4 regions of the Geobacillus sp. FSL K6-3411 genome follow, and region 3 is predicted to be linked to each of the others. Evidence: riboswitches for the same ligand, from Rfam matches in the RefSeq annotation. Region 3 holds a riboswitch; each other region holds the start of a gene.
What was found. A riboswitch is a leader RNA that binds a small molecule or an ion and turns the genes downstream of it on or off. The one in region 3 is predicted to bind S-adenosylmethionine.
Positions count from the first base shown of each region.

Region 1: another riboswitch for S-adenosylmethionine. It lies ahead of NSQ22_RS07750 (methionine ABC transporter ATP-binding protein); the one in region 3 lies ahead of mtnW (2,3-diketo-5-methylthiopentyl-1-phosphate enolase).
Region 2: another riboswitch for S-adenosylmethionine. It lies ahead of NSQ22_RS07085 (hypothetical protein); the one in region 3 lies ahead of mtnW (2,3-diketo-5-methylthiopentyl-1-phosphate enolase).
Region 4: another riboswitch for S-adenosylmethionine. It lies ahead of NSQ22_RS03925 (bifunctional homocysteine S-methyltransferase/methylenetetrahydrofolate reductase); the one in region 3 lies ahead of mtnW (2,3-diketo-5-methylthiopentyl-1-phosphate enolase).

Region 1 is NZ_CP150187.1:1,538,404-1,546,468, reverse strand. It holds gene NSQ22_RS07775 (biotin-dependent carboxyltransferase family protein) at 1-488, opposite strand, end outside; gene pxpB (5-oxoprolinase subunit PxpB) at 472-1,173, opposite strand; gene NSQ22_RS07765 (IclR family transcriptional regulator) at 1,176-1,925, opposite strand; gene NSQ22_RS07760 (GNAT family N-acetyltransferase) at 2,052-2,492, opposite strand; gene NSQ22_RS07755 (bifunctional ADP-dependent NAD(P)H-hydrate dehydratase/NAD(P)H-hydrate epimerase) at 2,768-4,303, opposite strand; SAM riboswitch class I at 4,496-4,603, shown strand; gene NSQ22_RS07750 (methionine ABC transporter ATP-binding protein) at 4,693-5,706, shown strand; gene NSQ22_RS07745 (methionine ABC transporter permease) at 5,696-6,361, shown strand; gene NSQ22_RS07740 (MetQ/NlpA family ABC transporter substrate-binding protein) at 6,402-7,247, shown strand; gene NSQ22_RS07735 (MFS transporter) at 7,359-8,065, shown strand, end outside.
Region 2 is NZ_CP150187.1:1,384,711-1,392,775, reverse strand. It holds gene hutG (formimidoylglutamase) at 1-669, opposite strand, end outside; gene NSQ22_RS07100 (PaaI family thioesterase) at 813-1,229, shown strand; gene NSQ22_RS07095 (PaaI family thioesterase) at 1,413-1,895, opposite strand; gene NSQ22_RS07090 (hypothetical protein) at 1,965-2,159, opposite strand; gene NSQ22_RS07085 (hypothetical protein) at 2,538-2,873, opposite strand; SAM riboswitch class I at 2,946-3,050, opposite strand; gene glpK (glycerol kinase GlpK) at 3,405-4,898, opposite strand; gene NSQ22_RS07075 (MIP/aquaporin family protein) at 4,965-5,789, opposite strand; gene NSQ22_RS07070 (sporulation protein) at 5,992-6,393, opposite strand; gene NSQ22_RS07065 (hypothetical protein) at 6,592-6,843, opposite strand; gene cspD (cold-shock protein CspD) at 7,166-7,366, shown strand; gene NSQ22_RS07055 (DUF2564 family protein) at 7,498-7,767, shown strand; gene NSQ22_RS07050 (zinc-finger domain-containing protein) at 7,995-8,065, opposite strand, start outside.
Region 3 is NZ_CP150187.1:982,548-990,612, reverse strand. It holds gene NSQ22_RS05055 (S9 family peptidase) at 1-321, shown strand, start outside; gene NSQ22_RS05050 (short-chain dehydrogenase) at 340-891, shown strand; gene NSQ22_RS05045 (PduL/EutD family phosphate acyltransferase) at 953-1,156, opposite strand; gene NSQ22_RS05040 (MarR family transcriptional regulator) at 1,366-1,827, opposite strand; gene NSQ22_RS05035 (ZIP family metal transporter) at 2,043-2,774, shown strand; gene NSQ22_RS05030 (cupin domain-containing protein) at 2,920-3,462, opposite strand; gene NSQ22_RS05025 (methylthioribulose 1-phosphate dehydratase) at 3,492-4,127, opposite strand; gene mtnX (2-hydroxy-3-keto-5-methylthiopentenyl-1-phosphate phosphatase) at 4,124-4,786, opposite strand; gene mtnW (2,3-diketo-5-methylthiopentyl-1-phosphate enolase) at 4,783-6,024, opposite strand; SAM riboswitch class I at 6,094-6,200, opposite strand; gene NSQ22_RS05010 (pyridoxal phosphate-dependent aminotransferase) at 6,298-7,473, opposite strand; gene NSQ22_RS05005 (carbon-nitrogen family hydrolase) at 7,573-8,065, shown strand, end outside.
Region 4 is NZ_CP150187.1:772,123-780,187, forward strand. It holds gene metH (methionine synthase) at 1-2,282, opposite strand, end outside; gene NSQ22_RS03925 (bifunctional homocysteine S-methyltransferase/methylenetetrahydrofolate reductase) at 2,275-4,125, opposite strand; SAM riboswitch class I at 4,198-4,299, opposite strand; gene NSQ22_RS03930 (ABC transporter ATP-binding protein) at 4,920-6,011, shown strand; gene NSQ22_RS03935 (ABC transporter permease) at 5,981-6,787, shown strand; gene NSQ22_RS03940 (ABC transporter permease) at 6,784-7,587, shown strand; gene NSQ22_RS03945 (ABC transporter substrate-binding protein) at 7,588-8,065, shown strand, end outside.

The sequences.
Region 1 (8,065 bases), 560 kb from region 3:
GGCTTACGAATGTTATGCTCACGTGCAGTGCCAATTGGAAGCACATCTCCAGGCTGGAGCGGGCGGCCCGACAAACCACCTAGCTGCGCTGGAACGTATGTGGAGCGACTACCCATAACAGACGGAACACCGATGCCTCCTGACACTGCGATATAGGCGCGCCACCCTGCCTGGCACACCCCAACCTTTAGGACATCTCCCGGCCGAATAATCACCGGTTTCCACATGGCCATCGGTTCTCCATTGAGCGTGCATGGGAAATCGCCGCCGCATACGGCGATGACCGTCTCGACGTGAAAACGAAGGGTCGGACCGGACATCGTTGCTTCGAGCACCGCCTCATCTCCCTCATTGCCAACAAGCGCATTGGCAAGGCGATACGCCCAAGCGTCCATCACCCCACCAACCGGCACACCGGCATTTCGATAGCCGATGCGCCCGCCATCTTGGACAGTTGTAAAAAATCCACCATCAATGACGTCCATCATCATGTTCCTCTCTCCAACGTGCAAATTCCTCAGCGGTAATCCGGCGAAACTCAACGATGTCACCCGCTGAAAGCAAGCTTGGTTTCTCCCGATGCGGATCAAACAGCCGAAGCGGTGTCCGGCCAATCAATTGCCAACCACCTGGCGTCGCGAGCGGATAAACACCCGTCTGTCCGCCGGCGATGCCGACCGAACCGGCAGGCACCGTTGTGCGCGGCACCGACCTCCTCGGCGTCGCCAAACGCGGTGATAAGCCCCCTAAATAGGCAAACCCGGGTGAAAAACCGATCATATAGACGCGGTAACGGCCCGAGGAATGAAGCGCCACCACTTCATCTTCCGTCATCCCATGAAAGCGGGCGACATCCGCTAAATCCGGCCCGAACTCGCCGCCGTAACAAACGGGAATGACGATGGTTCGCGTCGAATGGCGGGTGGCCTGTCCGGTCGATCCGATATTCTCGCGCAGCCAGGCACATACGTCAGCATAATTTCCGGCCACCACCGGATCATAATAGACGGTCAGTGAGGAAAACGCCGGCACGATTTCCTTGATGCCTTCTTTTCTCTCTCCCTGAAGCCGGGCTGCTGTTTCGTGAACGATATCGTTTACGGCTTCGTCAATGTAACTGGCAAATCGAACGGTCACCGCGTATTCGCATAACGGAAACAACGTGTATTCCATCGTTACCCCTTCCCTTGAAAACCAAGTTCACGTGAGATATCCATCGCCGCCTGCTTTAATAGCGGAACGATGCGCACCACATCATCGGGCGAAAAACGTGGTTCCGGACCGGCGACGCTCAACCCAGCAACCGCTGCCCCTTCATGGTTGAAAATCGGCACAGCAACAGCAGCAGAGTAGTTTTCCAGCTCAGAACAACTAACCGTATAGCCTTGATTCCGGCCTTCTTCTACCAATCGGCGCAACACTTGTTTGTCTGTCACCGTACATTTAGCGATTTTCACTAGTTCCACTTGTTCTAAATACCGTTCCCGGTCAACTTCATCCATAAACGCAAGCAAGACGCGCGGGCACGCCCCAGCATACAGCGGTGCACGCCGCCCAACTTTCGTATAGACGCGCACCGGTTCGGACGTCTCCACTTTTTCGATATACAGCGCTTCATCGCCGTCGCGGATGACTAAATTCACTGCTTCCTTCGTCTCCTCTTTCAGCCGCTCCATGACCGGCAGCGCCACTCGACGAATATCGAGCCGCTCGGCGACAAGCGCTCCGAACGTCAATAACGACAAGCCGAGTTCATACTGGTCGCCTTGTTTTTGCAAAAAGCCTAGCGCCACAAGCGACTGCGCCATCCGGTACACCGACGTTTTCGGCATCCGAAGCCGCGCAACCATCTCCGGCAGCGTTAACCGCTCGCAATCAAGAAACAAATCTAGCAGCTCTTTTGTTTTCAAAACCGTTTTATTCATGGCCTCTCCTTGTTCCGAATATCGGAATGATAATTCCGAAATATGAATTTTATTTAAATTATAACGAAAAGTCCAATTATTTTCTACAAAAAACAAACAGCGTCCGATAAATGGACGCTGTTGGCTTCAAGATAAACGTTTCAAAAACACATAACTCACTTTTTGATATTCCATCTTTTGCTCGTAAAAACGATGGGCATCGGTTCGCTGCAAACCGGACGATAACGAAACGATCCCGTAGCCATGCGCTTTCGCCCAATCGTGTACATACGACAACAACGCTTTCCCGTACCCTTTCGACCGCTCGCTCGAAGCGGTGACCAAATCACACACCCAAATAAAACGACCATTATAGAGTGTGATCATCGGCATGAATCCGATGACAGCAACCATTTTATCTTGATCATATAAGGCCACTAGCTTGTACCCTTCTTTTTCTTTCGCTTCACGCACAAGCGCGACATACGTTTCCTCATCTAAGTGAGTGCGCAGCTCACGCATGACTGGAAAAGCGCTTCTCACTTCCTCTTCAGTTTCAAGCCAAACGAATTGTGGCACGGTTTCCATCCCCCTTCTCTATTTGTGCAATTAATTATATCTATGTTTATCCAAAAATGGAAGAATAAGATTCCCCCACCCCCGCTTCCCCGGAAAGCGGATCGTCCTGCTCGTACGTAAAAAGCATAACGAACCGCGGGACCGGTTGGGCACATTGAATCGCTTGTTGCCAAAAGCAAACAAGGAAGCGCGCTTTGAAGACGCTTCCTTTCTTTTCTTTATCCGTAAACGTTGAGCAGCCAAGACCTTCTTCCTAGTAAAACGGCTGGCCACTCCCATCACGTTCACACTTGCGCACCATCGCCCAGCCTAGCCAACACAGCCGGCAATGCGTCAATGACGTCAGAAGCCAAGACGTCCCACAGTGAATGACCGTTTTGCACAAGCCAATCAGCTGCTTGGCCGTGGACGAACACAGCATTATTCACCGCCGGCTGCACCGCCTCATGCTGCAACAAAAACGCCGCCACGATGCCAGTCAACACATCGCCGCTTCCCCCCTTAGCCAACGCCGGGTTGCCGGTCGCGTTCACATATTGCGCCCCGTCTGGCGTGGTGACAATCGTATACGGCCCTTTTAAGACGACATACACACCATATTCCATAGCCAGCCGCTTCGATACGCCAAAGCGGTCATGCTCCACTTCGCGAATGGAACGATGGACAATGCGCGCCATCTCTCCCGGGTGCGGGGTAATCACCGTCGGGGCGCTCCGTTCGCGCACTCGTTCGGCGTAGTCATCCCAAAAAAACAAAGCGTCTGCATCAATGACAAGCGGCACTGGCTGGCGCACAAGTTCGCTCACTAAGCGTCGCACTCCTTCCGTTCGCCCCATTCCCGGGCCGATGGCCATCGCGTCGATATCAAGCCCAGCCCAATCAGCCACGCCAGCAAATGCGCCACCCTCTGCCGGCCATAACCGGTACATCGCCTCCGGCACACGGCTGGCAACTGCCTCGTACACCGTTTCCGGAACGGCCATCGTCACAAGCCCGGCCCCGCTGCGAAGTGCCGCTTTCGCTGTCATCGTTACCGCCCCGCTCATCTCCTTAGATCCGCCGACAATGAGCAGCTTACCGTGCGTTCCTTTATGCGATGACCGTTTTCGCTTCGGCATTGTCTGCACCACATCGCTATGTTCCCACAAAAACCGGGCATCTGTCTTCACCTGCACCGCTAGCGGCGGGATGCCGATATCGACCACAGCGATCTCTCCGTAATAATCCGCCGCAGGAAACGTATACGCCCCAAGCTTCGGACATTGGACGGTAAGCGTCGCATCAGCACGAATGGCGGTGCTGACATCGCCTCCATCAGCCGGCACCCCGCTTGGCACATCGATCGCGTATACCGTTGCGGACGTGCGATTCACTTGCTCAATGATTTCTTTATACGGCAGGCGCACGTCTCCTTTGATGCCAATGCCAAGGAGCGAGTCAATGATGACGTCGTAATGTGGCACGTGTGCCGCAAACGCTCGTTCATTCCCCTCATAAGCTATCCAAGAATACCCCGACCGCTCGTACACCTCAAGCGCCGTGCGCGCCGCGCCTTTCACCTTCTCTTGCAGCGGCACGAGCCATACATCGGCGTCATAACCATAACTTTTCAACATGCGTGCAATGACCAATCCGTCGCCGCCGTTATTGCCCGTCCCGACGAGCACCGCCACCCTAGCCGTGTGTGGAATTCGCTCTTTCAACACCCGAAACAGTGCCTGCCCAGCGTTTTCCATCAACGAGTCATCACGAATGCCGATCCGCTCGGCCACTTCTCGGTCAATGGCGTACATTTCATCAGCCGTTACGATCGGAATCATTGCCCATTCCCCTTTCCATTTCCATCCCTATTGTTTAGTGTACAATTTTTCCAAGCGAAAGACGAGCACAAATATTTTCTCTAGAAGCGCAACGATGTAAACGTTTCCTGAAGAATCCGAATGGAAAATACATATTGACAACACATAGCTGTCGCATTATCATGAATTTCATAAAAATTACATACAGCAAACCGCTTATCAAGAGTGACTGAGGGAACAGGCCCAATGACGTCCGGCAACCTCCCCTTGAGGGAACGGTGCTAATTCCTGCAGAATGGCTTTCATTCTGAAAGATAAGTCGGGAGTTTACATACCACCGATGCCTCTTTCCGAATGAAAGAGGCATTTTTGTTTACCAAATTCTACCTATCAACACAAGGAGGATGGACATGATCGACATTCAAAACGTTACAAAGGTGTATACAACGAAAAAGAAACAAACCGTTGCGGTAGACAACGTATCACTTACGATTCGCGATGGTGAAATTTTTGGCATCATCGGCTACAGCGGCGCTGGAAAAAGCACGCTGCTGCGCTGCTTAAACGCCCTAGAACGTCCCACATCCGGCCGCATTCTCATCGATGGGATCGATGTAACAGCATTAGATGCCAAAGAACTGCGGCAAGTGCGCCAAAAAATCGGAATGATTTTCCAACACTTTTCTTTAGTTAGCTCGAAAACAGTATTTGAAAATATCGCCTTCGCCTTAAAAGCAGCTAAAAAACCGAAACCGGACATCGAAAAACGGGTCAATGAGCTGCTCGACATGGTCGGTCTATCCGACAAGCGGGACGCCTATCCGGCGCAGCTGAGTGGCGGGCAAAAACAGCGCGTCGGCATCGCCCGGGCACTCGCTAACAATCCGACCGTCCTGTTATGCGATGAAGCCACATCGGCGCTCGATCCGAGCACGACCAAATCGATTTTAGAACTGCTGAAAAAAATTAACCGTGAGCTCGGTATTACGATCGTCTTCATTACTCACGAAATGGAAGTGGTCAAACATATATGTGACCGCGTTGCCGTCATGCAAAACGGCAAAGTGATTGAACTCGGCACCGTTTATGAGCTGTTTACCCATCCGAAAGAAGAATTAACGAGATCGTTCGTCCATAGCGTCATGCATGTTGACTTGCCTGCACATTTACGGGAAACGCATACGGGGACGATCGTGAAAATTCAGTTTGAAGGCAAAAGCGCGACGGAAACAATCGTTTCCGATATGTTGCAACAATTTGAAGTAAAAGGAAATATTTTGCATGCCAAAATCGAGTATATCCAAGACAAACCGCTCGGTATTTTTGTGATGGAGCTGATCGGGAAAGAGGATGAAATTCAACGGGCGATGGATTATATCGCTAAACGGACGAACAGATTGGAGGTTGTTTCGCATGCTGCTTGATACATTACTAGGCCTGCTTCCGGAGTTGAATAAGGCGTTTTTCGAAACGATTTATATGGTGGCTATTTCCTTGTTTGTCGCGATCATTGTTGGATTGCCGCTTGGCGTTTTGCTGTTCGTCACCGACCGCGGCTTGTTTTTGGAACATGCCATTTTAAAATCCGTTCTCGGCTTTCTCGTTAACATGGTTCGATCGATTCCGTTTATCATTTTGCTTGTCGGTCTCTTACCGCTGACAAAGCTCCTCACGGGAACTACGATCGGACCGACAGCAGCCTCTGTTTCTTTATCGGTGGCGGCTATTCCCTTTTTCGCACGAATCGTGGAAACCTCGTTGCGCGAGATTGAAAAAGACGTTATTGAAGCAGCGGTGGCGGTTGGGGCGACGCCGTGGATGATCATTAAAGACGTGCTGCTCCCAGAAGCCCGACCGGGCATTGTACAAGGAATAACAATTACAACAATCAGTTTAGTCGGCTATTCCGCAATGGCCGGAATCGTGGGCGGCGGCGGTGTCGGCGATTTAGCCATTCGTTTCGGCTATTACCGCTATGACAATACGGTCATGATCACCACTATTGTTATTTTAATTTGCCTTGTCCAAGTCATCCAGTTTGCCGGCGACCGCATCGCTCGTCTTGTTGACAAGCGATAGGCCGCTTACTATTAAACTCACTCATAGGGAGGACTTCATGATGAAAAAATGGTTGATGGCGCTCACATTGCTTCTCGTGTTCGGCACTCTTGCCGCCTGCGGCAACAGCAGCTCCTCATCTGAGAGCAGCGCTGAATCGAAAGAGAAAAAAGAGTTGACAATCGGAGCGACTTCCGGTCCGTACAGTGATATGGTGAATAAGGCGATCAAGCCGATTTTGGAGAAAAAAGGGTATGAAGTAAACGTCGTCGAATTCAGCGATTATATCCAACCAAACTTGGCTTTAGCCAACGGCGACCTAGATGCAAACTTGTTCCAGCACAAAATTTATATGGAAAATTTCGCAAAAGAGCACAACTTGGACCTTTCGGAAGTCATCGTTGTACCGACCGCCCCAATGGGCATTTATTCAAACAAATTCAAATCACTTGATGAAGTGGCCGCCGGGAGCGAAATCGCCATCCCGAACGACCCGACGAACTTGGCGCGGACGTTGTTAATTTTGCAAGATCACGGCTTAATTAAACTCGACTCAGCCGTAAACCCGCTCACGGTGTCAGAAAAAGATGTCAAAGAAAATGTGAAACATCTCCAATTCAAGCCGATTGAAGCTGGCCAGCTGCCGCGCACGGTGGAAAGTGTTGATTTGGCAGCTGTCCCCGGCAACTTCGCCTTAGCGGCGAAAATGGATTTAACCGACGCCTTAGCGTTGGAAAACATGCCGGATGACTACCGGAATCGCATTGTTGTCAATACAAAAGATTTGAACCAACCGTTTGTCAAAGATCTCAAAGAAGCAGTCGAGTCAAAAGAATTTGAGAAAGTCATTGATCAAGAGTTTCGAGGGTTCGGCAAACCGAAATGGATGCTAGAACGAAACAAATAACACAACGATACGCCGCTCTGCATGGGCGGCATTTTCTTCTGTAGACGATGGGGATAAAAAAGCAGTATAGTAGAAGTGTTCCGTTTCATTTCGTTCCAAAAGAGGCGATCAATGTTGACATACATTGAAAAAGGAAGCAGCGAATACATCAAAGCAAGCGCATCATTATTTTTTGGCGGCTTTGTGACATTTGCCGTCCTGTACACGACCCAACCGCTGCTGCCGATTTTCGCTAAACAGTTTGACGTTTCCGCCGCAGCAGCGAGCTTAACCGTATCGGCATCGACCGGTACGCTTGCGGTTATGATGCTGATCGCCGCCAACTTGTCAGATCGAATCGGCAAAAAACGCGTGATGACAGTATCGATGTGGCTGACCTCGCTCCTTGCCATCGCAATGGCGTTCAGCCCAAACTTTGCGGTGCTGCTTGCAGCGCGTACCTTCATTGGCATCTCAGCAGCAGGCATTCCTTCATTGGCGATGGCCTATGTCGCTGAAGAATTCCACCCGGCAAGCGTCGGCAAAGCGATGGGGCTTTATATTAGCGGCACATCGATCGGCGGCATGGCCGGACGAATTTTGACTGGGGTGCTTACCGATCTTTTTTCATGGCGATGGGCACTTGGGATCATCGGCCTTCTTTCCCTAGCGCTTTGCCTCGCCTTCACCGCCCTTCTGCCTGCTCCAAGACAGGCACCCCAGCGGCGAAACAGCGACGAAGCAGCATGGCGGACGTACGCTGTCCATCTTCGCAACAAGCCGCTAATGGCGCTCGTTGTCCTTGGCTTTTTGTTTATGGGCGGCTTTGTGACGCTCTA
Region 2 (8,065 bases), 400 kb from region 3:
CTCGATCGCTCCCGCCGTTAGCTGTTCTTCGAGTATGTATTCGCATCCGTACCTCTCCGCGTCCGCAAACAGCGCTGCCGTGTTCCCAAGCCGCTGAATCCCTAAGCAGCAATACCCCACCTGTTTATCTTCATCTAATATTTGTCGAAACATCGTCCCTGACGTCGGCCCGTTGTCGTACGGACGCAAATCGAAATGAGCGTCAATATTGATGATGCCCAATCGAGCGTTCGGCCCAAGCGCTGCACGGACGCCCAAGTAATGGCCATACGCCGTCTCATGGCCGCCGCCGATCACCACCGGCGCCACCCCGCTCTGCAACAGGCGGGCGATGGCTTTTCCGAGTTCGGCCTGGCTTTGTTCGAGACGTCCGTCAGCACAAACGATATCGCCTGCATCGTAGATCGACGCTCCTGATGGAAGATGCCATGGCAACCGCGCCAACGCTGCTTTCACGGCGGCTGGCGCCTCTTTCGCTCCTTGGCGTCCTTGATTGTGGCGCACTCCTTCGTCGCACACAAATCCAATAAAAGCCGCTGCTTGTTCCAACGGCGTTAATGGCCCCGATAAATCTAATAGGCGAATGCGCTGATGGAGACGAAACGCCCGTTCATCGCTCACACTGTCCACCCGCCCCGTCCAGCAGCTCGCCTCTGGTGGTTGGTACATCCACTCTTCCTCCTTTCGGTTTTCCTCGATTGGACTTTTTCGCTTTCTCTTTTCCATTCTCCTTCCTCCCAACGAGAAAAGAGGAAATCGTCGCTGTTTGGCGAATACAACCACCATGATTCATAACAGAAAGGGTGTTAGAGATGAAGCAATTGACGAACTTGCACGAGGTGATCACTGGTCAAAGCGCGCCGCCGCCATGCGACGTAACACTTGGCGTTCACTTGACGGAAGCTCGGGACGGCTATGCGAAAGGTGTATGGACGGTAAGCGAATCATTGCTTAACGGCAATGGGGTGATCATGGGCGGATTTGTCGGAGCGGCGGCAGACATTATGATGGCTTATGCGGTGACGACCTTGCTTCGCGATGATCAACTCCATGCGTCAATCAACTTGCAAACGACATTTCATCGTCCGATGGAAGCCGGAGAAGCAGAAATCGAGGCACAAGTGGAAAAATTCGGCCGGACTATCGCCTATGTGACCGCCACCGTACGGCAAAACGGCAAAGAGGTAGCAAGCGCTACGTCATCGGTGCTGATTATGGACAAACGATGAAAGAACAATGTCTACTAAACGTTCTTGGACGCTAGAAGGTTGATAATATACAACAACGTGATTTCTCCAATAGAGAAACTAAACGCGAAAGCAACATTGCCGTCCTTAGTCGAACTCCAGCTGCAAAGCGCCGAAGAAAGCGCTGTCAAAAAACGGCGGCTCTCCGGCGCTTTTCGCTGTCTGTTAAGGACGGACAAATGTTTTTGGCATGACGACAGCTACGACTTGTCCGCGGGCACACAATTCGCCGTTCGCAAACACTTCGGCGTCGACTTGCCATTTTTTCGGATGAATTTCCGTCACCGTGCCGATGGCCACAAGCGGCACACCGTGCGGCGTCGGTTTGAGAAAATCGACATGCAGTGAAGCGGTGACAAAGCGCGGCGGCGCTTCCCCACTGCCCGGCTCATGGCCATTTTTCCGGTGCAACGCAAGCGCTGCTGAGCCGGTGCCGTGGCAGTCGATCAGCGAGGCGATCAGTCCACCGTACACAAATCCAGGGATGGCCGTATGTTCTGGGCGCGGAGTGTATACGGTTACCGTCTTGTCTCCCTGCCATCCAGTGCGGAAATGGTGGCCATGTTCATTCAGTCGGCCACAGCCATAGCACCAAGCAAATTCATCCGGATAGTCATCTTGAATGGCGTGAACGATCGTTTCTTCCACTAAATCTCCTCCCCTCTTTTTCTAGTATATCATCGGATCGAAAAGACCACGACCCCCAAAGAGCTCTTTTTACATCAACGTCCCTTTCCGTCCACACCGCCCTTCGTTTAATAACCCGAACGCGCGTTGCAAACAAGGAGTTGACCCCTCACCGGGAATCGTTCCTGATTCAGCCCAACTCCCCCCTGTATAAAACAAAGCTGATAAACTCATGCCACCGATCGGCATGCGGTCGAGACAAGAAAATGGAAGGGCGTTAGCCATGCCCTAACGCCCAAAGATCGATGGCAACAGGCGGCCCAGACGATGAGGATTCTTGCTTTCTTTCGGCTCGTCATCTCTTCCTCGGACAAACGGAACCACCAACCGACACGAGCCTCTCTTTCTTTTGCTCAATGCCTTGCCTTATGCGAAGTGATGTCATTTCCCTTCAGCGGGCAAATTTGTGTTGTATCCTTTCAATCAGCTCGCCGATAACCGACTCGTCAAGTTGTAAAAACGTTCATTTCGGCGTCTCAGGCGTCTCGTTTGTATGTATCTTAACCGTTCCAGACCGACGGCGTTTTGATAACATGCTTTTGGTGCTGCGATACTTGGATGATGGCATATGCCCATTTTTTTGCGGTCATTCGTTGTTCTTCTTTAGGACTCAATGGAAAACACTGCTCGCAAATACGGTGTCATTCGCGTAGGCAAAATTTCTTTTTTTCCTAGCTCCATCCATATATAGCGGTCAAGGGCATACGGATCTTCCGCTTTCCATTCATCCACCTCAGCGTTCGTTAGCAAGATAGAAAATATCGTTCCTTGTGCTTCCCCATACAAATGGACATACCCGTCCTCACGGTCGACATGCACGACCGCCTGTGAATCAAACTGAATGAGTTCCGCCCGCACGCAACGCATAACGTGAACCGCAAACGCCGCAGCCGGCAAATGTGCCGCCATGCAAGCGCGGATCGAAAATCGTTCCGCCATTGTTTCTTCCTCACCTCCCATCCATCAAAAAACCCCTTTCGCCTCGGAATGATGCGAAAAGGGGTGGAACCGTTCTTATCATCCAAAGCGAACTCGCTTTGCGGGTTTTAGCACCTTGCCAGCGGCAGGTTGCTGTGGGGTCATCAAGCCCGTTCTCTCGCCCACTCTTGATAAGACATATGCAATTTACTCTTATATTACCATGGGGAAACAAAAGTGCAAACTTTTTGTTTCTTCTGCCTATTTTAGTTACTTTGAGGCGCTGGCTGCTTGATGTTGCAACGCAAGCGAGATGATAGGTTGTTTTGGTTTTTGCCAGCTGTTGCTTTTTTATGGTTGTTGAATATTTAGCACATAGTTTTATAAAATAAGATAGCGGTTGTCTTTCTCTTTTCCAGACGGGTTGCGAACAAGTAAAGGCTTGTCAGGGCGTGCGCTGACATCCCTGCCCTTCGCTACCATCAGCTTTGCTCCTGTTTTGAACCACCAAAAAACGGACACCCTCAGCCAAGGGTATCCGTTTTCTTCCCGTTATTTAAACATCATCGCCGCCCGCACTGCTTTTTTCCAGCCTTCATAGAGTGCCGTTCGCTTATCGTCAGTCATCTGCGGCTCAAAGCGGCGCTCAAGCTGCCACTGGGCAGCAATATCTTCACGACTGCCCCAATAGCCGACCGCCAGCCCAGCTAAGTACGCCGCTCCAAGCGCGGTCGTCTCGCTAATCATCGGCCGCTCGACCGGCACAGCGAGCAAATCGCTTTGAAACTGCATGAGCAAGTTGTTTTTCACCGCTCCTCCGTCGACGCGCAATGTCGTCAGCGGCAAGCCGGCATCCGCTTCCATAGCGGCGAGCACGTCCCTTGTCTGGTAGGCGAGCGATTCCAATGTCGCACGGATGAAATGTTCTTTCGTCGTGCCACGTGTGAGGCCAAACACCGCTCCACGCACCTCGCTGTCCCAATACGGCGTGCCGAGACCGACGAACGCCGGGACAACGTACACCCCGTCCGTTGACTCGACTTTTTCGGCGTACGTTTCGCTGTCAGCCGCCGTTTTGATCATCCGCAAGCCGTCGCGCAGCCATTGAATGGCCGAACCGGCGACGAAGATGCTGCCTTCAAGCGCATATTCGACTTTGCCATCGATGCCCCAAGCAATTGTTGTCAACAGCCCGTGTTTTGACTGCACCGCTTTTTCTCCGGTGTTCATGAGCATAAAGCAGCCGGTGCCGTATGTATTCTTCGCCATCCCTTCAGCAAAGCACGCCTGTCCGAACAAGGCTGCCTGCTGGTCACCCGCCGCCCCAGCGATCGGCACTTCCACGCCGAAGAAATGATGCGGAACGGTTTTCGCATATACTTCCGAGGACGGCCGCACCTCAGGGAGCATCGCCTTTGGCACGTTTAAAATTGCAAGCAACTCATCGTCCCATTCAAGCGTATGAATGTTAAACATCAATGTACGCGACGCATTCGAGTAATCAGTCACATGAGCGCGGCCGCCGGACAGCTTCCAAATAAGCCACGTGTCGATCGTGCCAAACAGCAGCTCGCCGCGCTCCGCCCGTTCACGCGCTCCGTCGACATGATCTAAAATCCATTTCACTTTCGTTCCCGAAAAATAAGCGTCAATGAGCAGCCCCGTTTTTTCGCGAAACAGCGGATCATACCCTTTCGCTTTCAACTCGTCGCAAATATCAGCCGTTTGCCGCGATTGCCAAACGATGGCGTTGTAAATCGGATTGCCGCTCTCTTTTTCCCAGACAACGGTCGTTTCCCGCTGGTTCGTAATGCCGATCGCCGCCACTTGTTCCGGCTTCACTTGCGCCTCAGACAAGACACTGGCAATGACCGCAAGCACCGAGCCCCAAATTTCGTTCGCATTATGCTCAACCCAGCCGGGCTGTGGGAAATATTGCGTAAATTCTTTTTGCGCCATATGAACAATTTCTCCACCACGGTTGAACAAAATGGCGCGCGAGCTTGTTGTGCCTTGGTCAATCGCTAAAATATATTGATCTGTCATGAACATTCTCCTCTCCTACTTGATTTTTTCAGCTCAATGACACCGCCGCAAACACCGGGCCTCCTATCAAACTGAACGGCGATCCGCTACCGCCGAGCCCGCCCCTTTTCCTTTCATCATGCCAGCTCCAGCCAGCACCGCCGCCGCGGCAATGAGCACGCCCCATAGCGCCGCACTTGTCTTTCCTAAAAACAACGCTTTATATACTAGACTGCCAAGCGCACCGCCAAGCAGCGGCCCGATAATCGGCACCCAGGCGTACGACCAATTTGATGGTCCTTTTCCCGGGATCGGCAACAAAAAGTGGGCGAGGCGCGGTCCGAAATCACGTGCCGGGTTGATGGCATACCCGGTCGTACCGCCGAGCGACAAGCCGATGGCGATAATGAGAAAGCCGACAATAAACGGGTTGAGGCCATCGGCGAATCGGTTGGCACCAATGGCTAAAATCCCTAGGACGAGCACAAACGTACCGATCATTTCGCTCAGCAAGTTAGCAGACACATTCGGCACGGCCGGACTAGTAGCAAATACACCGAGCTTAATACTAGGATCATCTGTTTCTTTCCAATGCGGCCAATAGTGGAGATAAACAACAGCCGCCCCAATCATCGCCCCAAGTACCTGAGCAATGACATACATCAGTACATCGTCCCATGGGAAGTCGCCGCTTATGGCCAACGCCACGGTTAAGGCCGGATTGAGATGAGCGCCGCTATATTGGCCGACGGCATACGCTGCGATCGCGACTGCTAGCCCCCACCCCATCGTAATCACGATCCAACCGGAATTCGCGGCATACGATTTCTTTAAGTTCACGCCGGCGCACACCCCGGATCCGAAAATGATGAGCAGCGCCGTTCCGACGAGTTCTCCTAAAAATGGTGACATTTGGTCTCTTCCCCCTTTTCATTCGTGATTTCCTCTGCCATTTCCTGCTTCAGTGCTCCTTCCGGAAGGTTGCACGTTGGGCAAAAAAACAAAGACCCACACACTTCCCCTATTCAAAGGAAACATGTGTGGGTCTCCGTTTCTCCGCCACAAAATGATTAACTTGTCTTTAGGATAGCGCAAGTTTGTAAGCGTTGTCAACCTATTTTTTCGGTAAAATTTGCACGTAGTCGAAGTCGAGCGTATCGACCGCATCCTCGATATCGAGGCGGGTGATGAACCGGTATGATCGGCCTGGACGCGACATCGGCAACGTCTCTGGGATCGTGTAAGCAAACGGGATTTCCTTTTTCTCCCCCGGCTTGATCGCAAACGCTCCAGCCGCCGGGATGACAGCTACGACCGCATCGCGCTCCTTGCCGTTTTCAATCGTTTTTTGTACAAGCTCAACATCGAGCCGCTCGATCGTCTGCTCGACCGTTCCACCATAAATATGAACGACCCCTTGAATCGTTTCACCCTGTCGCCATAACGATTTATTTAAAATCAAGTCGACACGCGCCGACCCGACCCCGACCTTTGACATCATTTTACGCAGCAACACTAATTGTCACCTCTTTAGTCTGTCACTCTTGTCATTCCAATATACGAAAAACAGCCGCCGCCCGTTTCAACCAAAGCCAAAAAATAAACAGACGATTGCCTGCACGGCAAAAGTCTGTCTCGGGATGAAACAGACGAATGCATTTTTTGTTACCGCTTACACCAGAGATTACCGCATTCGCCTTCTCTTGTCAATCAGTTATTCGTATACATTTTCATTTTCAATAATGTAGTCGATCCGGATGACCGGGACATCCTGCTGCTCGACTTCCGCGACGATCAGACCGACGCGATCATTATAGATGCAAAACGTGTCCTGTCCTTTACGAAACGCCGATTCGCCATACGAAAGAACCATGTGGTAAATTTTATTGTTGCTGAAATAGCGGCGGCTGACTCGGTTGCCCAGCCGGACAATCACTTCTTGACCCGCGATTTTTCCGCGGTACATCCGCTTCTCCCCCTTTTCGTCGTTCCTATTCCAATGTATGGTTTTTTTCGGTCGTTCATGACTTTTTTCTCCTTCGGTGGCCCGTTTTCCTTTTCTTTGTGGCGCTTTTTCGAAGAGCAAGCCTCTTTTTCGGAAATTTCCTTTCTTTTGCTTGACGCAGCGACCTTTGGTAGTGTATAGTAAAGTCATCACATAACAGAATATATTTCAGGCATTCAACACGAATACTCATCTTGGGTTGCTGTGGAGTATATTTTGTTATTTGATAAAAAATCTTGAGGTTAGCCAGGCTGGCTAAAGGTATTAGGAGGAATTCAGTATTATGCAACGTGGTAAAGTAAAATGGTTTAACAACGAAAAAGGCTACGGTTTTATCGAAGTGGAAGGCGGTTCGGACGTATTCGTTCACTTCACGGCAATCCAAGGTGAAGGGTTCAAAACGTTAGAAGAAGGCCAAGAAGTTTCGTTTGAAATCGTACAAGGAAACCGCGGACCGCAAGCAGCGAACGTTGTCAAATTATAATGCTTCGTTGACATAGACGAAAGAACGGCAGCGGAACAAAAGGCATCCTGCATAAGCAAGGATGCCTTTTTCGTTTTCCTTTTGCATAGTTCCGACAAGGCGGCAAACAATAACAAAAGGGAGGTGTTCATATGGCAAAACGCGATGCCGACGTACATACAGGATACAACGACTTGAAGCAAGTCGAAATGTTCGTCGAGACGGCGGAAAAAATGGTCGGTCAAGCGACAATGCAACTTGATCCGGAGATGCTTAACCATGCAGAACAAGCGGTCGAAAATGCCCGCCGCCAACTCGCCCGTGCCCGGCAGGAAGCGACTGGCGTAGACGGTGACTTTCTTGCCCGGTGCGAACAAAAATTGACCCGCGCTGAACACCAGCTTCGCGAGGCGCAACAATAATCCGAATCAGACGGAGCTTCGCCACGCGAAGCTCTTTTTGCTGTCCGCATCTTCGGACGTACCCGTTCCCCCGTTTTACACGCCGGACGAAGCGCTTTTCGTTATCGTTGCTCACCGTGTGATACGCGCTGCAGCCTTGTTGTCTCTAAGCGCGTGAAACGCCGTTTGGCGCCTTATCACCCGCACAAACCGCCCCTGAGAAAAACGCTGTCGCCCTTTGCCGCCTGTCACTGGCGCGGGCGCGGCGATGCGGAAAGCAGCATCTCCCCGTACTGCCGCATTTGTTCCCCAACCGTGC
Region 3 (8,065 bases):
TACTTTTTCACGAAATGGGAAGTCGGGTGCGACGTCTGGGAAGACGCTGAGCGGCTTTGGCATCATTCGCCGCTCAAGTACGTCAAAAATGTGCGCACGCCGCTTTTAATTTTGCATAGCGAGCATGACTATCGCTGCCCGATCGAGCAGGCGGAACAGTTGTTTATCGCATTGAAACAACTCGGGCAAGAAACAAAGCTCGTCCGCTTCCCGGACGCCAACCATGATTTGTCACGCACCGGGAACCCGGCGCTTCGCCTCGAGCGGCTTCACCAAATCGTTGGTTGGTTTGATCACTATTTGAAAGGACCACGGGATTAATCCGAAAGGAGACATGCCATGCACGCCCTTGTCATCGGTGGGACAGGTATGTTGGCTGATGTGTCGCTTTGGCTTGTGCGGGAAGGATATTATGTGTCTGTCATCGCCCGCCGCTACGCACGGATGAAGCAGCTCATCGACTGTGCTGGACAGACGGCATCCATCACCCCGCTTCTTGTTGATTATCGCGACCAAGAAGCGCTTTGTTCTCTGATTTCTCGGACCATCCAAAAAAACGGAACTTTTGATCTCATCATTGCGTGGGTCCATACGGACGGAAAACAGGCGCTTCCGACCGTCATCCAAAAAAATAGCAGACATCCCGGCCCTTGGCGTTTGTTTCACGTGCTCGGCAGCCGCGCCGATCCAGCCGAGGCGAAAGCGGAACTCTGTTTGCCTGCCGCTTGTCTTTATCGGCAAGTTCAGCTCGGTTTTGTCGTGGAAGAACACGGTTCGCGCTGGCTCACCCATCAAGAAATCAGCGACGGCGTCATTGATGCCATTCGGCGTGATACGCCGTTTCATCTGGTCGGCACCCTAGATCGATCAGAGAAGAAGCGCCCGCGTTAACGGGAGGCTCCCTCTCGTTCGTCCCGAGAGGGCGCCTTATCTCCCATTGCTGCGGATGATTTCACGATGGAAGCAACTTCACGTAATCACCCGTTTTTAAACCGGCCGCGTTCTCTTCACCGTTTTCAATGTGCATATGTAACGCAAAGTCTTCACTGACGCGGACGGTCACTTCGTCAAAAATGAGAGCGCGCTCCTCTTGCGTTTTCACTTTCATGACTTGCTTGTCGCGGACGCTAAACGTTTCCGTATCTTTCGACGTCATATGAATGTGGCGCTTGGCAATGATGACCCCTTGTCTGCCGTCACCGTTCCATTCAGCCCATGAATCGTCATTCCTGGCGTTCCCTCAGTATCCCCGACAAGCAAACAGGCAGTGCGACAACGGCTTGAGCACTGTCAGTTCGACGTCTTCCACGAACAGAGTCGCCATATTTCGCATTTTTAACAAAAATGAAAGAGACCGACGAACTGTCAGTCTCTGTTTTGCTGGGCGTTTTTCGCCCCATATCCTAATTTTTTTAGCAAAGTGATCGCCTGCTCTTTCTCCTCCGCTGTGAGCGCTGATATCGTTTCATGAATTTTTTCTGCATGCTTGGGAAAGACGCGCTCAATAAACCGCCGACCTTCTTCCGTAATCGATGCATACGTGACGCGCCGGTCTCGTTCACAAGCACGACGGACGATCAGCCCTTTGTTTTCAAGTTTGTCGACAACGTAAGTGATGCTGCCGCTAGCGAGCAAAATTTTTTCACCGATTTGCTGGAGCGGCTGGTCGCCTTTATGGTATAACAGTTCTAACACCGCAAACTCAGTCGGATTCACCCCGCACGAACAGATCGATTTGTTCACTTGGTCACTGACAGCACGATACGCCCGTGACAGTACAATAAACAGCTTTAATGATTGCTCAAGTTCTTGTTCTTTCTGTTCCATGGCATTCAACCCTTTACATTTGACCATTTCTTACTTGCATTATACCGAAACGGCAAACAGACAAGCAACCGTTTTTGCTAGCTACCTATGCATTTTGCTCGCCACCGTCTTCCCAATTCGTTATGATAATTTATTATATGAAGGCGCTTGGGCGATTGTCACATTTATATGATCATTGCATATGAAAAAGTAAAGGATGATGAGGGGGGAATTGAATGAACCAGGTGTTGGTCGGCAGCGTGCTTTCTGCCTTATCGACAGGACTTGGCGCCGTGCCGATTTTGTTTTTGGCTAAATCACTCACCCACCGCTGGCGTGATATACTGCTAGCGTTTTCCGCTGGCATTATGATGGCAGCCTCGATGGAAAGTCTCATTCCCGAAGCGTTAAAAACCGGCGGCTTGGGAGCACTCGTAATCGGCCTGGCGGCAGGTGTGCTCATCTTAACGTTGCTCGAGATGACTGTTCCCCATATCGACTTGGAACATACAAAACATGGCTTACAGTTTGACGAAAAAGCGATGCTCATTATCGCTGCCATTACGATGCACAATCTTCCTGAAGGGTTGTCCGTTGGGGTCAGCTACGCATCCGATGCCGCGACGACCGGCAATTTGATCGCATTGGCCATCGGTTTGCAAAACGCGCCGGAAGGATTTTTAGTCGCCTTATTTTTAGTTCATCAACAAATTAGTCGCTTGAAAGCATTTCTTATTGCCACGTTGACAGGAGCGGTCGAAATCGTCACATCGCTGCTCGGTTTTTATTTAACCTCCCTCTTCCGCGGTTTAGTCCCGTACGGATTGGCGTTTGCCGCTGGGGCTATGCTGTTTATTATTTATAAAGAGCTCATTCCCGAAAGCCATGGCGATGGAAACGAACGGACATCGACATATGCATTTATTATCGGCATTGTATTCATGATTTTTTTAACGCAATCGTTTTGATCAAAAAAAGAGAGGGTGCCCTAAAGACAAACGGGACACCCCTTTTTTATATGCGCTTTTATGAAGACGATGGAAAGCAGGCAGCTTTTTCCATGTCTACCTAGATAACTAGAAAAGGCATCTTGTTGCGGGAGCCTCTCAACTATTATGAATTCACTTCTTCTTTTTCTTCGTACGGATGGGCGACCCAACCGGACGGATCAATAAATAACCGGACAGCAACAACTTGGCGGTCATCCATCAATGTGAAGTAATGCGGATTTCCTTCCGGCACAGAAATGACATCGCCCGCTTCCAACTCGACGTCAAAATAACCGGTTTCTTTGTCTCCTTTGATGATGAAAATGCCGTGACCGGCCGTAATGGCGCGCACTTCATCCTCTGTGTGGATATGCACTTGCTCAAATTTTTTCAGCAGCTCTTCCAAGTTTGGAGTCGCATCAGACAGGGCGACGATATCCCATGTTTTGTAGCCACGACGCGCCGCCAAGTCTTCGATCTCATCTTTAAACGTCGCCAAAATTTCCTCTTTTTCTTCGTCAGTGAGCACATATTTGTCGCGTAAATGCTCCGGTAGTTTTGTAATATCCCAATGCTCATACAAAACACCTTGGCTGTTTAAAAAAGCGCGGACATTGTCTTCCCCTTCAATCACTTGGCCCGTTTTTTTCACTTTAATCACTGCCATCGTCAAATCCCCCTTTAAAAATATATTGGTTAGTCAACTAGCGGCACAGCGACCCGTTGTAATAATAGCCGCTTCACCTGCCAGCTGAACAAAAACTCCCACGCTTCCAAATGTTTTTTCGCTTCAAACGCATCACGACCCCAAACGGTAATACCGTGGTTTTGGATCAAAACAGCCCCCGTATCACCGTCGATATGCTTGGCAAATTCATTAGCCAAAGTCGGGATGTCGGCGTAATTGTCAATGATCGGAATGCGCACTTCCGCATTTTCTTCCCAGATGCCAAACGCCTTAATAATTTCTTGACCAGAAAAGACTACTTCCCTGTTTTGAGCGTACACGTCGGAAATGATGTTATTGTCGACCGTATGAACGTGCAAGACGCAGCCGGCATTCGTCCGCCGATAAACCTCGACGTGCAAAAGCGTCTCCGCCGACGGCTTCAAATGCGTGTCTTCCACCGGTTTTCCATCGGCGTCGATGAGCAGAAAATCTTCGCTTGTCTGCTTCCGTTTATCTTTGCCGCTTGCGGTGACAAGGAACGTCAACGGGGCATCGGTCACTTTGAGCGACAAATTGCCGCTTGTCGCAAAAAACCAATCACGGGCGGCGAGCTCAGCTTTCACTTCCGCAAGTTCATTCCATTTTTTCAACATAATGCTCATGCGATCACCTCCAGCCGCTGCAAATGATCCACCACATCAAAAAATGTCGTAAACGGTGCATGCGGCAAATCGAGCTCTTGACATTTCTTAAGCAAGAAATCGCGCGCCAGCACGTAATCCGCTTGCTTCGCCACTGCCAAGTCGGTAATCGAATCACCAATGACGACATGATACCCGTCCGGACGGGCGAGCTTTCGAAGAAGTGACGGCTTGCAACAGCCGCAGCCGTTTTGGCACTTACCGTCGCACGCGTGTGGCCATGTGATGCGAATCATCTCGCTGCTGAAATCGGAGCCATTGCAAAAAATGCGTTCTTTGTCGATCAGTCCGTCTAGCATTGGATAGACAAAAAAGTCGATGCCGCCACTCACAATATAGAGCGGAATGCCTTTCTCTTTCGTAAATGCGACAAACTCTCGAAAGCCTTCGCGCAGGCGGGCGGTGCTAAGCAAAAAGTCAACGATCTCGTCTTTCAACGCCGACGGAAGGAGGGAAAACATCTTTCCGACCCCTTCTTGAACCGAGAGGCGCTCAGCGAGAATGTCGTCTTTCAGCGCTTCCCACTCCGGTGGAGCAAACTGCTTCATAATCGCAATGATGTTGTCATTTTCTGTAATCGTCCCGTCAAAATCACAAAAGAGAACAAGCTGTTTTTTCATGCTTCCACCTCAATCGCGCCCCAGCGGTCGATCGCTTTTTGCAACGCCTCGTTTTCTTTCGCTGCTTCGCGGAGCAGACGGCCGGCAAGAGCCGCATCAATGGCAGCACGAAACGCCTGCCCACCGCCGATCGCCCCGTCCGGATGGCCGTGAATGCCGCCGCCAGCGTTGACAATGCAGTCAAGACCGAAATCGCGGACTAGAAGCGGCACGAGCCCCGGATGAATGCCGGCCGACGGTACCGGAAACGCGCGCGCAAACGGCTCTTGTTCATCGGTGAGCGCCCGAGCAATGCCAAGCGCCTGTTCACGCTCAAGCGCGACGCTGCCATATGGCGATGGGAACAAGACAAAATCAGCTCCCGCAAGCCGCAAAAACTTTCCGAGCAGCAGCGACGGGGCGACCCCGTAAAACTCAGACGGCGTCATGGCACCGCTAAACGCCGGGTGAGCCATGATCGGCACGTTGATATTCTCGTCCTCGCGCAACCCTTGCAAAACATCAAGCCCATAGGTGAACACGTTAAACAAGAGCACATCAGCGCCAAGCTCGGCTGCCCGTTTCGCTTTCTCTTTCAGTTCAAACGTTTTGCCGGTCAAGTTGACGGCGTACAGCGTCCGTTTGCCTGTTTGTTCATACACTTCTTGGAGCGCCGCCTTGCCCGCGGTGATCCGCTTTTCAAACGGCAACAACTCATTGTCAAATAAAATTTCGTCATCTTTCACTAAGTCGACGCCGCCAAGTGCCTGTTTCTTTAATTCGGACGTCAAATACGCCAAATCGCGGCCGATGATACCTTTAAAAATGCTCATCAATAGCGGGCGGTCATATACCCCGACTTTTTCACGAATACCGGCAATGCCAAAACGCGGTCCCGGAAAATGCCGTTTCCATTCGTCCGAAAGCTCAAGATCAAGCAACCTCACTTCACCATCAAGCGACAGTTTGCCAAACGTCGTTGCCAAGAGCGCTGGTAAATCAGCACTAAAGTTGACCGTCGGGTAAGCAATTTTGACGATCGCCCGCTTCAGTCGCTTGCCGAAATACTCGTTCGCCGGACCGCTTTCCCCAAGTTCTTTAATCCCGACGACTTCTCCCTTATGTTTGCGAAGCTGCTCTTGCTCTAATGCCGGCAAATCCGTCCATGTGCCGACCGTCAAGCCGAGCGCAATCCCTTCTGCTTTTTTGCGAATGTCTTTCTCGTCATGCAGCAAATACGTGGCAATCACTGTGCTCATCATTCATCCCTCTTTCCTAAAGAAAAAAGCCTCTTCACTAAGAAGAGGCATCATTCTTCCATGGCACTCTTCTTATCTCTCAGCGTTTCCGCTGCAAGAATTAGCACCGTGCTTGATATGCCAAGCCGGTTGCCGGGCTTCATCGGGCTCGTCCCTCCGCCTACTCTTGATAAGAATCATTGCGTATTTATGAACTTGTCAAACAATTTTGTCGAGTATGGCAAATGTACTTTGAATTATGACAGCCTCTGCCGCTGTTGTCAATCATTTTTTTCAAAACAGCCCGAGACGCCCGATCCGTTCAGCTGCTTCGACAAGACGCGCCTCATCTGTCAACAGACCAACGCGCACATAGCCTTCGCCGTGCTTGCCAAAACCGATGCCCGGGGCGACCGCCACGTGTACGCGTTCAAGCAGTATGTCGGCAAACTCAGCGGACGATAATCCTTTCGGTACGGGAAGCCAAGCGAAAAACGATCCAGACGGTGCCGGCGCCTCCCAACCGATGCGGTGCAAGGCAGAAATGAACGTATTGCGGCGCGCTTCATACAATGCGACGAGCTCCGTGACGCAATCTTGCGGACCGAGAAGCGCCGCGGCAGCCGCCTCTTGAACAGCGCCGAACAAACTGACATACAAATGATCTTGCAACAGCTCAATCGCCCGGATGATCTGCTCGTTGCCAACGGCAAACGCGACACGCCAACCGGCCATATTGTACGTTTTGGAAAACGTGTAAATTTCAACACCGACCTCTTTCGCCCCATCAACTTCGAGAAAGCTGACCGGCTTTTTGCCATCAAAACCGATCGCCCCGTAGGCGAAATCATGCACAACAGCAATGCCGTACTTAGCGGCGAACGCCACTGTTTCAGCAAAAAACTCTTTCGTCGCCGTCGCCCCGGTCGGGTTGTTCGGATAGTTCAAAAACATCAGTTTGGCCTGATCAGCGACCGCTGCCGGAATGGCACTGTAATCAGGCAAAAATTGCTGCTCGGCGATAAGCGGCATCATTTCCATCCGTGCGCGGGCGAGCGCGATCCCGGACCAGTAGTCCGGATAGCCCGGATCCGGGACAAGCACCACATCGCCCGGATTGACGAGGCAAAGCGGCAGCTCAACAAGACCAGCCTTACCGCCAAACAAAATGGCTACCTCGCGGGTTGGATCCACATCAACCCCGTACTCACGCGCATAAAACGCAGCGACTGCTTTTTTCAAAAATGAGTAACCTTGAAACGGCGAATATTTATGGTATTTTGGATTGGCCACTGCCTGTTGCATCGCCTCAACAATATGGCCAGGCGTCGGCTGATCCGGATTGCCTTGCCCTAAATTAATGACATCGTGCCCGGCCTTTATTTTCGCTCCCACTTTGGCGACAAGCGAAGCAAAAAATTGCTTCGGCAACTGTTCAAGCAGTTCGGAAAAAGGAAATTCGGTCGTCATCGCCCACACCTTCTCAAAAATTTCTTGAAATTCTAGTGCAAAATCATATATCGTAAAAAGCAAAATGTAAAGTAAATTTTTTCATTGAGGTGAAAAACAATGACCATCCGCATCGCTTGCCTCCAATTGGATATCGCGTTTGGTGACCCGCAAAAAAACGAACAGCAAGCCGAAAAAGCCGTGGAACTCGCCGTCAAAGAAGGAGCCGATATCATCGTTCTTCCGGAGCTGTGGACGACCGGTTATGACTTGACGCGCTTAGATGAAATCGCTGATGACAATGCCGAACGGGCGAAAACGTTCGCCTCCCGATTGGCACAAACATACGGCATCCATTTTGTGGCCGGCTCAGTCGCTAAAAAAACGGACGCCGGCGTAACGAACACAATGATTGTCGCCAATCGAAACGGCCAAATCATCAAGGAATATAGCAAAGTTCATTTGTTTCAGCTGATGGATGAGCATTTGCATTTGCAGTCAGGAAACGAGCCAGGCTTGTTTTCGCTTGATGAGTTGTCGTGTGCCGGGGTCATTTGCTATGACATCCGTTTTCCGGAATGGATTCGCACCCATGCCTTGTCTGGAGCCGAAT
Region 4 (8,065 bases), 210 kb from region 3:
TGTTGGCGCGCCGCCTCGATCAGTTGCTGCGGGGCGACTTTAATGCCAAGATCGACCACCTCGTAGCCATTGTTGCTTAAAATAATGTCGACTAAGTTTTTACCGATGTCATGCACATCACCTTTGACAGTGGCAAGCAGCACTTTTCCTTTTGTGCTTCCTTCTTTCTTTTCCATATATGGTTCTAAAAAGGCGACAGCCGCTTTCATCACTTCCGCACTTTGTAGGACTTCGGCGACGATGAGCTGGTTGTTGTTGAACAACCGTCCGACTTCGTCCATGCCGGCCATGAGCGGGCCGTTGATGATCGACAGCGGGTCGGAGTACGTTTCAAGTGCTTGTTCCAAATCAGGAATAAGCCCGTCTTTCGATCCCTCGATGACGTAGCGGGCGAGTCGCTCTTCCAAGCTCAAGTTCGTCTCTACCGGTTTGGCGGTTGTGATTTTGCTTCGGTAAAATTCGATAAATGCATTTAACGTTTCGTCACTTGTGTCAAACAGGAGCGCCTCGGCCATCCGCACTTCGTTTTCTGGAATCGAGGCGAATCGCTCAAGCTTCTCGGTGTTGACGATGGCATAATCCAAACCAGCTTGTGTGCAATGGTATAAAAAGACAGAGTTTAGCACTTCGCGCCCGGCTGGCGGCAAGCCGAACGAGACGTTGCTGATGCCGAGCATCGTTAAACAGTCAGGCAGCCGCTCTTTAATGAGACGGATGCCTTCGATCGTTTCTTTTGCTGCACCGATGTACTGCTCATCACCGGTGCCGACTGGAAAAACAAGCGGGTCGAAAATGATGTCTTGCGCCGGAACGCCGTAGCGGTTCACGAGCAAGTCATACGAGCGCAAGGCGATCTCAAGCTTTCGTTCGGCGGTGATGGCCATCCCTTGTTCATCGATCGTCCCGACGACAACGGCAGCGCCGTATTGGTGAAGCAGCGGTGCGATTTTCGCAAACCGCTCTTCGCCGTCTTCGAGGTTGATCGAGTTGATGATCGCTTTCCCTTGCGAATAGGTGAGAGCGCACTCGATGACGCGCTCATCGGTCGAGTCGATGACAAGCGGCACTTTCACTTTTTTGATCACGTGGCGGACGAATTGTTCCATATCGTACCGTTCGTCGCGGTCTGGGTCGGCAAGGCAAATGTCGATGACATGAGCACCGTTTTTTACTTGGGCGCGGGCGATTTCTGCCGCCTCTTCGTACTTGCCTTCGGCGATGAGACGCTTAAATTTGCGCGAGCCGATGACGTTCGTCCGTTCGCCGACAAAGAGCGGGCGCATCGTTTCATCGTACATGAGCGCCTCGATGCCGGAGACAGCGTGTATGTCAAACGAAGACGGGATGACTCGCGGCGGAAGATCGCGCACCGCTTCGGCAATGGCGCGAATATGGTCCGGTGTCGTGCCGCAACAACCGCCGACAATGTTGATCCAGCCTTTTTCAGCAAAACGGCGAATTTTCTCTGCCAACATGTCCGGCGTTTCATGGTAATGCCCTTCTTCGTCCGGCAGACCAGCATTTGGATAGCAGCTGACCGCTGTGTCGGCGAGCGTGGCGAGCGTGCGCAAATGGTCGGTCATAAATTCCGGACCGGTCGCGCAGTTTAAGCCGACAGCGATCGGATTCATATGGCGGATGGAGATGAAAAACGAATCGATCGCCTGCCCGGCAAGCGTCGTGCCCATCGGTTCAATCGTTCCAGAAATCATAAGCGGTACGCGGCGGCCGACGGCTTCAAACGCTTTGGAAATGCCGATGAATCCCGCTTTGACGTTCAGTGTATCTTGGCACGTTTCCAAAAGTAGAAGGTCGACACCGCCTAACAATAGTCCGCGTGCCTGTTCTTCATAGGCGGTAACAAGTTCGTCAAACGTCGCTCCGCCCGTCACTGATAACGTCTTTGTCGTCGGTCCCATCGAGCCGGCGACAAAACGCGGCCAGTCCGGCGTCGAGAACAATTCGGCCGCTTGTTTCGCCAGTTTCGCGGCCTCGATGTTCAGTTCGAGCGCTAAATGCCCAAGGCCGTATTCGTCAAGCACGATGCGTGTCGCCCCGAACGTGTTCGTTTCGATTATGTCGGCGCCAGCTTCCAAGTACGCTTCATGAATATGGCGGATGACATGCGGGGCGGTGAGGGTCAAATATTCGTTGCACCCTTCGTACGCCTCGCCGCCAAAATCAGATGCTGATAGGTTGGCGCTTTGGATCATCGTCCCCATGGCGCCGTCGATGACAAGAATTTTTCGCTGTAGTTGCTGTTCTAAGGTGATGTTAGCCATGAACAACCTTCCTTTCTTTGGCGGCCGCTTCTTTTTCGTGAATGTAGCGGATGAGCTCAACCGTCATGTCATAACGCAAAAACGGCGTAATTAAATAAATGCCGTTAAACAAGTCGAATGCAGCGTCAATAAGCGCTTTGGCGATGGCAATTCCTTCGCGCGTTGCCTCGACTGGGTCGTTGCCGCACGCCGCCATGCGGGCGCGAATCTCATCGGAAAGCGTAATGCCCGGCACTTCATGATGCAAAAAGTCGGCGTTGCGCGCGCTCACAAGCGGCATAATGCCGATGTAGATCGGTGTGTGAAGATGCTTCGTCGCTTCGTACACCTCAACGATTTTCTCTTCTGAATAAACAGGTTGGGTCAAGAAATAATGAGCGCCGCATTGAATTTTTTTCTCCATGCGTTCAACGGCTTTATCTAAATGGCGGACGTTCGGATTGAACGCTGCGCCGATTGAGAAGTTCGTTTTTTGCCCGAGCGGTTTGCCGGAGTACGACAGTCCTTCGTTAAACTGGCTGATTAAGCGGATTAAGTCGAATGATGATAAATCATACACCGATGTTGCTCCAGGAAAGTCACCGATTTTCGATGGGTCGCCGGTAATAGCGAGCACATCGGTAATGCCGAGCGTATGCAACCCCATTAAATGCGACTGCAAGCCGATCAAGTTGCGGTCACGGCACGTAATATGGATGAGTGGACGGACGCCGAGTTGTTCTTTCACGATTGAGCCGACCGCGACGTTGCTGATGCGCGGCGTGGCGAGCGAGTTGTCAGCGAGCGTTAGTGCATCAATGCCGGCATCATGGAGCGCTTTGGCTCCGACGAGAAACTTGTCAATACCTAATTGTTTTGGCGGGTCGAGCTCAACGATCACCGAGCGGCGCGTGCGGGCTAATTCTGAAAGCGGCGTTACTGCCGACGGGTTGTCGGCTTGCACTGATACTGACACGGCACGCCGTTTTACCGTTTTTTTCGTCACGGGTTTCCGGTCTTGAAGCGCCCGAGCCATCGCTTCAATATGTTTTGGCGTCGTGCCGCAGCACCCGCCGATTAAGCGCACCCCTTGGTCACGAAACGCTTTAGCCGTTTCCTCGAAATATTCGGCATTTGTCTCATAGACGAGCCGACCGTCGCGGTAGTCGGGGAGGCTCGCGTTCGGGTACGCCGATAAAAAGGCGCGCGTTGGCAGCGGTACTTCTTCCAGCGACTGAAGCATATGGTAAGGCCCGAGCCGACAGTTCAGCCCGACAACATCGGCGCCAAGCGCTTCTAAGCGTGCGAGGGCATCAGCGAGCGGCGTGCCGTCTTGCAAGACGCCAACTTCATGAAGCGATACGTGGGCGATGATCGGTAAGGTTGTCTCTTTGCGGGCGATGGTGAGCACCGTCTCTAACTCTTCTAAATCGTAATACGTCTCAAGCAGCACGCCGTCCACGCCCTCAGCAAGCAAGACAAACAGCTGCTCGCGGAACGTCCGCTTCACTTCCTCAAGCGGCACAGCGCTTTTGTTCAATGTGCGCAGTCCGCCGATTGTTCCGAGTACGTGCGTCCGCCCGTTCGCCGCTTGCTTGGCGAGCCGCACCGCCGCCCGGTTGATGGACGGCACCTCGTCCTCAAGGCCGTAGCGGGCGAGTTTTACATAGTTGGCGCCGTATGTATTCGTCTGGATGACATCAGCGCCCGCCGCGATATATGCCTCGTGAATATGGACGATTTCTTCTGGTTTTGATAGATTCAATTCTTCAAAACAACGGTCAATACCATGGGAATATAGAAGCGTCCCCATCGCCCCGTCAGCGATCAGCACGCGTTGTTTTAACTCATCAAGCAATCCCACGTTCCGATCCCCCCGTTTCTCCGTAAATAAAAAGAAAAAAGCCTTCTAAGAAGAAGACTTGTCATTCGCTTCTTCTTATCTTCCAGGCTTCCGCCTGTCTGGATTTAGCACCTTGGCCGCGGCCAGGTTGCTGAGGGTTCACCGGGCCAGTCCCTCCCCCTCTCTTGATAAGAATGTTTGTATGAAGTTGTTGGGCAATGTTCTGACTATTACTCTATAATTTAGCGCATTTTCTGAAATTGTTCAATACAGTAAAGAGGGAAAATTGAAAAAAATGAGGCGAAGGGAAGGGGAGTTTGGAGGAGGATCATCGTAATGAAAGGTGTTGCTAACATGTATGAACATCTGTCTATGGAAGAAGTGCAGGATCGCTGAATCTTTGTTTTTTCGCTCGTCATGTTGAATGCTATTTTGACAGTTGTCTTCCTTCGGCGAAAGCACTTAGGAGTGGTTGTTCATTTTCTGTTGCTCTCTGTCGCAGTCGCCTTAGCGTTGAGGGGTATCATGTTTGACTTTATTGATGTGCAGGCATCGGAATCAATCTTCTTTCTGCTTGGCAAGGCGGGAATATCGGTGAAGAGTGGGATGAGGAGTTTGCTAGTTGAAATCGCAAAGCTTTCAAGGCGATATGAACCATGGGAAGCCCGTCATTCCAAGTTGAGGGGGGGGTTCTGTTGCTTTTGTTCTCCCTTATTGATTTTTACTAATGCCCGTCATGATTTTTCCATTGCCCTTTTGTCATTCATATGTTCTAATTAGGAATGATGGAAATGGAAAGGGTAGGGGGTGCAAAGGTGAGCAGACAAGAAATCATCCGCTTTGACCATGTGACAAAAGAATATGATGGGACAGCGGTATTGGATGATGTTAGTTTTGAGATGGAGAGAGGAAAGTTTTATACATTACTTGGGCCGTCGGGATGCGGGAAGACGACGATTTTGCGGCTGATTGCCGGGTTTATTGAGCCAACTGATGGCACCGTTTATTTCCATGGGAAGCCGATGAATGACGTCCCACCAAACAAGCGGCAAGTCAATACAGTGTTTCAAGATTATGCTTTGTTTCCGCATTTGGACGTATTTGAAAATGTCGCCTTTGGCTTGCGCATAAAAAAGATGAAAGAAGCCGACATTCGCCAAAAGGTGAGTGAAGCGCTCCGGTTTGTCAACTTGGAAGGGTATGAGCGCCGGCGCATTCAAGAAATGTCCGGCGGCCAACGTCAGCGCGTTGCGATTGCGCGGGCGATCGTGAATGAGCCGGAAGTGCTGCTTTTGGATGAGCCGCTATCGGCCTTGGATTTGAAGCTGCGCACGGAAATGCAGTACGAGTTGCGGGAGCTGCAGCGCCGATTGGGAATCACGTTTGTGTTCGTCACGCATGATCAAGAGGAAGCATTGGCTATGTCGGATTATATATTCGTTTTGAATAAAGGGAAAATCCAGCAGTTCGGTACACCAAAAGAGATTTACGATGAACCAGTCAATCGGTTTGTCGCCGATTTTATTGGGGAATCGAACATTTTATCGGGGCGCATGATCGAAGATTTTCTTGTCGAGTTTGCCGGACAGCGTTTCGTTTGTGTTGATCATGGTTTTGCGCCTAATGAACCGGTCGACGTTGTCATCCGACCGGAAGATTTGGAACTTGTGGCGCCGAAAGATGGTCAGATCGTCATTCGTGTCGATTCGCTGCTCTTTCGCGGTGTTCATTATGAAATTTGCGGCTACGATGAAAACGGCAACGAATGGCTTGTTCATTCGACAAGAAGAGCAGAAGTGGGGGAAACGGTCGGTCTCCGGTTTGAACCAGAGGCGATTCATGTCATGCAAGTCGAGAGGGAGAAAGGAGACGTAGAATGGAACGGGCATGGCGGAACTGGTATTTGATCCCCTACGTCGTATGGCTTGTTTTGTTTGTTATCGCACCGATCGTGTTTTTAGTGTATGAATCGTTTTTGGATATCGATGGGCAGTGGACGATAGCCAATTATGAAAAAGTGCTGACGCCCATTTATTTGAAAATGATGGCTTATTCATTCTGGTACGCATTTTTAATTACCCTTGTATCATTATTGATCGGTTATCCAACTGCCTATTGGTTGACAAAAACAAAGCATAAACAGCTATGGCTGTTGTTGCTCATTTTGCCGATGTGGGTGAATTTGTTGTTGAAAGTATATGCGTTTTTAGGATTGTTCGGCACGTACGGGTTGGCCAACGCCTTCTTGCAAGCGATCGGCATCGGAGCGCGGCAGCTGTTGTTTACTGATTTCAGCTTTGTGTTCGTCTCGGTGTATATTTTTATTCCGTTTATGGTGCTGCCAATTTTTAATGCGTTAGAAGAATTGCCGCCGACCTTGATTGATGCTGCCCGCGATTTGGGCGCTTCGGCGTGGACAACGTTTCGCCGTGTCGTTTTCCCGCTGACGCTTGGCGGGGTGAAAGCCGGCTGCCAAGCGGTGTTTATCCCCGCGTTGTCGTTGTTTATGATTACGCGTCTTGTTGCGGGCAATCGCGTCATTACGCTTGGTACCGCCATTGAACAGCATTTTCTCGTCACCCAAGATTGGGGGATGGGGGCAACGATTGCCGTTGTGTTAATGATCGCGATGGCGATCATTGTCTTCTTGACAGGAAGCGGAAGGAAAGAGGGAAGTCGATGAAACGTACACATCGGTGGGGGCGCTTATATTTGCTGGTTGTGTTTGCTATTATGTACACGCCGATTGGGTACTTGATGTATTATTCGTTCAACAGCGGCGGGACAATGCACGATTTTCAATCATTCACGTTGGAATGGTATCGCGAGGTATTGTCAGATGATCGATTGTTGATCATCGTGCTCAATACGATTGTCGTCGCTTTGTTGTCAGCGGCAGTCGCGACGATTTTGGGCGTCATCGGGGCATTGGCCATTTATTATGTCAAGCGGCAACGGACGAAACATACCCTTCTCGCCCTCAACAACGTGCTGATTGTCAGTCCGGATGTCATTATCGGTGCTTCGTTTTTATTGCTGTTTACGCTGGCTGGCATTAAGCTGGGGTTTACGTCCGTGCTGTTGTCCCATATCGCCTTTAGCGTGCCAATTGTCGTATTGATGGTGTTGCCAAAACTCGAGGAAATGAGTCCGACGTTAATCGATGCGGCGCGCGATTTGGGAGCAGGGCCGTGGCAAGTGCTGTCGGGCGTTGTACTTCCGTTTTTGACGCCGAGCATATGGGCCGGATTTTTTATGGCGCTCACCTATTCGCTTGATGATTTTGCCGTGACATTTTTTGTCACCGGAAACGGCTTCTCGACGTTATCGGTAGAAATTTATTCACGGGCGCGCCAAGGCATTTCCTTATCAATCAATGCGCTGTCGACATTGCTGTTTTTGTTTACGATGTTGCTTGTCGTCGGCTATTACGTGCTCAGCCAAAAAGGCGGGAGAATGTATGGGATAGGGGGGCGGAAGTAGGTGAAACGGCTTGTTCAAGGATTTGCTGCTATATTCATCGCCGCGTTCGCCCTCATGTTCATGACCCAGCAGCTGAACGAAGCGGAAGGATATGGAGGCGACAAGACGGTCAGTGTGTACAACTGGGGCGATTACATCGACCCTGCGCTTATCCGGAAGTTTGAAAAAGAAACCGGCTGGAAAGTGATTTACGAAACGTTCGATTCGAACGAGGCGATGATGGCGAAAATTGCTCAAGGCGGCGCGACGTTTGATGTTGCCGTTCCGTCCGATTACGCCATCAGCAAAATGATTGAGGAAAACTTGCTCTTGCCGCTTGACCATAACAAGCTGCCGAATTTGAAATATATCGAACCGCGGTTTCTCGACTTGTCGTTTGATCCGCATAACCGGTATTCGGTGCCGTATTTTTGGGGGACGGTTGGCATTGTCTACAACCGCGAGATGCTTGGCGGCAAAACGATCACCGACTGGAACG